3 regions of the Peptoniphilus olsenii genome follow, and region 1 is predicted to be linked to each of the others. Evidence: a T-box and tRNA genes for the amino acid it is inferred to sense, from the RefSeq annotation. Region 1 holds a T-box; the other regions hold tRNA genes.
What was found. A T-box is a leader RNA that pairs with one kind of tRNA and senses whether it is charged. The one in region 1 lies ahead of serS (serine--tRNA ligase), so its partner is inferred to be a tRNA-Ser.
Positions count from the first base shown of each region.

Region 2: it encodes a tRNA-Ser, which carries the amino acid that the T-box ahead of serS (serine--tRNA ligase) is inferred to sense. The anticodon was not compared.
Region 3: it encodes a tRNA-Ser, which carries the amino acid that the T-box ahead of serS (serine--tRNA ligase) is inferred to sense. The anticodon was not compared.

Region 1 is NZ_JBEPMA010000015.1:30,138-32,416, forward strand. Features, by position in the region: gene serS (serine--tRNA ligase) at 1-1,126, opposite strand, end outside; T-box leader at 1,169-1,331, opposite strand; gene panB (3-methyl-2-oxobutanoate hydroxymethyltransferase) at 1,566-2,279, opposite strand, start outside.
Region 2 is NZ_JBEPMA010000002.1:158,731-161,009, forward strand. Features, by position in the region: gene ABID14_RS02880 (biotin--[acetyl-CoA-carboxylase] ligase) at 1-909, opposite strand, end outside; tRNA gene ABID14_RS02885 (tRNA-Ser) at 973-1,062, shown strand; RNA gene ffs (signal recognition particle sRNA large type) at 1,066-1,329, shown strand; gene ABID14_RS02895 (hypothetical protein) at 1,345-2,064, opposite strand; gene ispE (4-(cytidine 5'-diphospho)-2-C-methyl-D-erythritol kinase) at 2,051-2,279, opposite strand, start outside.
Region 3 is NZ_JBEPMA010000001.1:311,158-313,436, forward strand. Features, by position in the region: gene ABID14_RS01825 (hypothetical protein) at 830-1,036, opposite strand; tRNA gene ABID14_RS01830 (tRNA-Ser) at 1,054-1,144, opposite strand; gene ABID14_RS01835 (hypothetical protein) at 1,367-1,780, opposite strand; gene ABID14_RS01840 (Rossmann-fold NAD(P)-binding domain-containing protein) at 1,887-2,279, opposite strand, start outside.

The DNA.
Region 1 (2,279 bases):
CATTTTCGCCACGGAGTTTGATATTTAATCTTCTTGCTTGTGCATCTCCTAAGTTTGAACAAGAACCCACTTCAAAATATTTATTTTGTCTTGGAGAGAAAGCCTCTACATCTAGAGATTTTACTTTTAAGTCAGCTAAATCACCTGAGCAGCATTCTAGTGTTCGTACAGGTATTTCTAATGATCTAAAAAAGTCTACTGTGTTTTGCCACAATTTTACAAACCAATCCTTAGAATCCTCCGGTTTACAAATAACTACCATTTCTTGCTTTTCAAATTGGTGAATTCTATAAACTCCTCTTTCTTCAATCCCATGAGCTCCTACTTCCTTTCTGAAACATGGTGAATATGAAGTAAGTGCTAGAGGCATCTTTTCTTCAGGCGTAATTGTATTTATATATTTACCAATCATAGAGTGTTCAGAAGTTCCAATTAAATATAAATCTTCGCCTTCGATTTTATACATCATATTTTCCATTTCAGCAAAACTCATAACTCCTGTCACAACATCAGATCTAATCATAAACGGAGGAATATGATATTCAAAACCTCTATCTATCATAAAATCACGAGCATATGCAAGAATTGCAGAGTGAAGTCTAGCTATATCACCTTTAAGATAATAGAAACCTGCACCTGAAGTATTTCTTGAAGAGTCTAAATCTATTCCATCAAAACTTTCCATAATATCAACATGGTACGGAACTTCAAAGTTTGGAATTATTGGCTCCCCAAATTTTTCTAATTCAACATTTTCGCTGTCATCTTTGCCTATAGGTACAGTTTCGTCCATCATTTGTGGTATAACCATCATTCTTGTTTTTAATTCTTCTGCTAGAGTTTTTTCACTTTTTTCAAGTTTTGCAATCTCTTCATTTATATCAGCTACTTTTTTCTTGGCTTCTTCAGCTTTATCTAATTCTTTATTTTGCATGAATTTGCCAATTTCTTTGGAAGCTTTGTTTTTTTCTGCTCTTAGATTATCTCCATCAGTTTTAGATGCTCTTAGTTTCTCGTCAATTTCAATAACTTCATCTACTAATTTTAATTTTTCATCTTGAAATTTCTTTTTAATATTTTCTTTAACAGCTTCAGGATTTTCCCTTATAAATTTAATATCTAACATATGTCCTCCAAATAAAAATAATTAAAAAAGGCCTCTCATCCCTAAAGGGACGAGAGACCCGCGTTGCCACCCTAATTAACCAAATGGTTCACTTAATATATATAGACTATGAGGTGGATTCATAATAAACAAACTACAATTTTACACCATCCAACTGCTCTCTATAAGTTTATTTAAGACTACTATTCTCAATCATCGTCTTATGAAATTATTTCCATTATAACATATAAATTGAATTTTTCAACACTCTTTGTAATCATTAATCATGAGTTGAATTTTTAATTAATTAATAGTAAATTTTGTTATAAATATAAAATCTTCTATCTATTATATTAATTAACGATAAAATTTATATGTAAAAATCATAAAATAATTTAATTTAAATATTGACTATATTATTCAAGTCGGCATTAATAGCAACATATTTTTTAAGATATAATTATAGAATTTGATCCAATAATTCTTTTTTCATTTTAAAACTATGCTCTTCTGTTGGGAAAGTTTTTTCTTTTACTTCCTTGTCATAATTTTTAAAAGCTTCTACGACTTCATCTCCAATTTGAGCAAAATGTTTGATAAATTTTGGTTTAAAATCATCATACATTCCAAGCATATCTTGGTATACAAGAACTTGTCCATCACAACCATTACCTGCACCTATACCAATTGTAGGAATTTCTAGCATTTCAGTGATTTTGTCTGCCAATTCTTTTGGAACACATTCAAGCACAACTGCAAATGCTCCAGCTCCTTCAACAGCTTTTGCATCCGCTAAAAGGTTTTTTGCAGTGTCAAGATTTTTTCCCTGAACTTTAAAGCCACCTAATTGATTTAGTGATTGTGGTGTTAAACCGATATGTGCACATACTGGTATTTTTGCATCAACAATTGCTTTTATTATTTCTTTTACTTCTGTTCCACCTTCAAGTTTAACACAATTTGCTCTACCTTCACTCATGAGTCTACCTGCATTTTCAACAGCCTGTGGAATATTCGTGTTTGTATAAGACATAAAAGGCATATCACATACAACTAATGTATCTTTTACTCCACGTGATACAGCTCTTGAATGGTGAATCATATCTTCTAGTGTGACGCTTATAGTATCTTCATAACCTAGCATTGTCATTCCCAAGCTATCTCCTACCAAGAT
Region 2 (2,279 bases), on a different contig from region 1:
AACTAAATTGCCTTTTTCGTTTATATCTACACCTATGCCTTCATATTTTTTTCCATTTTTTTCAAAAGTTAAATTTTTACCAAGCACTAGTGAATGTTCTTTGTAATATTTTAAAATCTTATCTTCATCTTCATAAAAATAATTATGATAAAATCTATTTAAAATTGTAGATAAAATTTCATTTCTAATTATATCTGTGCCAACTGATCCAGCTATATCTTTTAAATCTTCTCCAAAGCCTTCTTTAGGTTCATTTACATTTATTCCTATGCCTATTATAACTGATTTTACGGTATGAGTTTCAAAATCAGCATCAAGCTCAGAAAGTATTCCACAGACTTTTTTACCATCAACAAAAATATCATTTACCCATTTTATTTCGCTAAACTTTCCAGTACTTTCTTCTATTCCTTGAGATACAGATACAGCTGCTCTTACTGTTATCAAATCAAAGTAGGAAATATCAAAATTTTCCTTAGGATGAATTATAATAGAAAAATATACTCCCGTGCCTTTTGGCGACATAAAATTTTTACCCTGTCTACCACGCCCGCCTGTTTGTTCATCAGATACAAGGACTGTAAAGTCTTTTATCTTTTCTGAATAAAGCATTCTCTTGGCTTCTGTATTTGTAGAATCAATAGTATTAAATATTTTGATATCGATATCTTTTAACTCTCTAATTAAACCTTTTTTAATCCCTGCCACTGATAAATTATCGTCATCTTGGACAAGTTTATATCCTTTTTTAGTCAGCGATTCTATTTCAAATCCTTCCTCTTTTAACGAATTTATTGCTTTCCACACAGAAGTTCTAGTTATATTTAATTTATCAGCTAAATCTTGCCCAGAAACGTACTGTGCTCTATTTTCTTCCAATGCTTTTAACACTCTTTGTTTTGTATTCATAATATCACCTTTATCATTCTTGACTTTGAAGTAAATTTCGTGTAAAATATCTTTCTAGGCTGTGGAGAGATGTCCGAGAGGTTGAAGGAGCCCGCCTGGAAAGCGAGTATACATGTAAATGTATCGGGGGTTCGAATCCCCCTCTCTCCGCCATTGCCATGCTAGGTGGGAAATTAGCGATGTCTTGTACCTGCAATTCGCTACAGCAGGACCGAATTCCCCGCCGAGGATTTTAATTTTATAGTCTGCCCCGTGTAAGTGGCGTTGAGGATTGGGTCCTACGCAACAGGTGCTTGCGAACCGTGTCAGGTCTTGATCGAAGCAGCACTAAGTAAGATTTCCTGTGTGCCGTAGAACAGCCTAATCTGAGTTAACTGCACGGGTAACGTATGGAATTATTTTTCGACGTGGGGTGCATGGCTACATATTTTGCCCTTAGGGGCTTTTTTTATTGTCAAAATTTATTTTAGATACATTTAATATTTCTCTGTCTTTTAAAATATTCTTCTCTCTCAAATATTTCTCAGCTCTTGAATAGAATCTCCTTTTTGAATCAGATACATGAAAATAATCTCTAATTAAATTCTCTTTTTTATATTCATAATCTTTAATGATAGCATCTACATTAGTTAGTATTTTTTTATCAAAATATTTGACAAAAAAATCTTTTCTAAGGTGCAAAGCACTAGATGCTAAAAATATCATCTCATATTTTGTAAAATCTATTGATTTAAAATATTCATCGCAGATGAATTTTAAAATGTCAATTGCCACCTGATCATTGCAAGCATTTATTAAAAGTGAAGCCTCAAAATAATCGACTTTAGCGTCACTAAATATCTGAAGTGTCTTTTCTTTTTTCGTAAGTGGAGAAGAAATACAAAAAATTGGCCCTTTTACAAGATTTTTTTTAAGGTATATTTCACCATATTCTGCTTCATCTTTATCTTTAAAATAGTCGATTGCATCAAAATCCATTACAATAATTTGCTTATCTTTTTCAAAAAACTTTCTGATAAATTCTATTCTATTATTTACTTCTGTTCTTCTATATAAACCATAGTATTCATATTTATCATCAATATAATAATTTAATAAATCACGTCTATTTTCATACAAAGACACAATACCTGGTCCTGTGTCAAAAACTGCCATGCTCTCCCCCTGCTTCTACTTTATAGCATAAATTGTATTGCTCCTTAAAAATATCAAAAGCAAGTTTTAAGTCTTTATCATTTTGAAAAATACCAAAAACAGTTGAACCACTGCCACTCATTAGTGAGGCAGCATCGAAACTTCTCATTTTATCTTTGATATTTTTTATTAGAGAATAATCTTTAAAAACAACTTCTTCCATACTGTTACCCATA
Region 3 (2,279 bases), on a different contig from region 1:
TAATATTAATATTTTATCTTTAACATTTGCACTTATAATATCAATATTTTATTTTAACTCTTATATTTCGTTCGTACATTTTTACACTTACTTTTTGTATTTTTGTGTTTATAACATTAATACTTTATTTTTAACCTACACTTATAATTTTTACTTTATTTTTTATCTTACAGTTATAATATAAATATTTTATTGTTAACCTACACTTATAACTCGTGATTAATTTTTTACACTTATAACTAGTTATTATTTTTTGCATCTATAAACTATCTTTATTTTTAACCAGTTTAGAAATTTTTGTTTTTGGCATTTTCTCGCACCAATTGTCCCGCGCTGGTCCCTATATCATCACCTAAAACATTTTAACCCACCCCCACATACTTTTTTATTTAAATCTAATAGCAATGCTTGGGTAGATATCTTTGTGTCGGTATCTCGGCTATATAAAGCGTGTATAGCCTTATGGCTTTTATCTGATAACCAAAATAGATTGTCGATATCATACGCCTTACTTATATCCTCGCTCACCTCTACTATATGATGAGCAAGAGTACCTGCTACTATCTTACCAGTTTTGTGGTAGTGGTATAAGTCAACTCCATGTACTCTGCTTTTACATTGCGTCCTTATAGATGACCATGCTTTGCTTGTATATATATCGTGATTAGTCCTCTTGTATTTATCATAGTTTTTTTGATATTTATTTTTGCAATCATCACATTGTTTTTGTGTAATGGGTATGACCTTACCACATTTACATAACTTTTTTAGAATATTATCAACGCCTTATACCTTTGTTAACATTAAAGTATCTTTGCTTTTTATCTAGTCATTTAAATTCCTCCTCAGTCAATAGTCTTTGCATAGCTATTTTATAATCACGACACAATGGATACTTGTTTAAGTCTATTAGTTGTCTTACTTTAATAGCATCTTTTTTGGTCCTCATATGTGCGTGTTGTCTATACTTGCCATGCTCTCTTTTTAATAACCAGGGTCTATCTAGATTATGCAAATACTTTATTGTTAGTTTCAATTTGTCCTCCTGTTTTTTGGTGGAGGCAAGAGGATTTGAACCTCTGACACCTTTTAAGTGTGACGGATTAGCAATCCGTTGCATTAAACCATACTCTGCCATACCTCCAGTACAAGCTTTATGTCCCACCCCTGCGTGCCTTATATGTCAGCTTGTAGCACTCCCCACCTTTTTTAAAAGGCTACCATTTTTTAATATAAAAAGAGTACCTAAACACTTTGCCTAGATACTCCTTTTAATAGTGTGATTATATTTAAAATATATTATAAATTAGGATATACTCCTACACTATTATTATACCACGGGTCTAACGCCCCCAACGCCCAATTTTTATATATCCGCTTTAGTATCTTTTAAGTATCTGTCGTGTACTTTGCGTGCATAGCTCTCATGCTTACTGCCACACTCTTTACTTATGCGTTTCCAGTCCCAACCATCTACATATCTTTTTTCAAAAATGTATCTAGTTAAACTGTCATCTATACCGCTTATAAAGTCCTCTATCTCTAGTCTTATATCTCTAGCTTTTTGTAGTCTCTTATTTAAGATCTTATAAAGTTTCCTTTTTTGTTTGTTTTCTACAACGCCTGTAATCGGAATGTGTATCTCTTGATAAGGGAACTCTGTATTTGAGCCTTTTGTTATATCAGTAACAACTATATCTTGACATTTCGCAATCTGAAAGTTTAAATCGTCAATCTCTTTTTTTAAAAATAAATACTGTGATAGAGTCTCTTTTGTCATTTGCCCCTCCAACAATATATCCAACCTTCCCACACCTCTACATGATATCCTTTTTTTGTATAATACTTTACTATTTTGATTTTTTGTTTAAAGTTTTTATAGGGTATTAATAAACATTTTTGTAACCCCAATTTTTATCCTCCAGTCTTTTTTTAAGGATATCTATTGTGGGTATACTGCGTATTATATAAGCATCTGTGGTGCTATCTACATCATTTGATAAATCAATTATTAATCTTACATTTTTAGCTACTGATTTACATATTTTAAAATCTTTATTTCCGCTCGCAGTTACAATCGCATCTACTTTACCACCATTTACAACTTTAGATAAATCCGTTTTTGTTACACTGCTGTTAAAGCTAATTACATTTGAGTGTTTACGCATTAATTCTAGCACGAGCGATTGACCAACTGTTTTTGATTGATTGATAACCATTATTATCTTTTTATCTAAGTTAAATAGCTCATACTCTAGTGTTTTTATTATTGCCTCTGC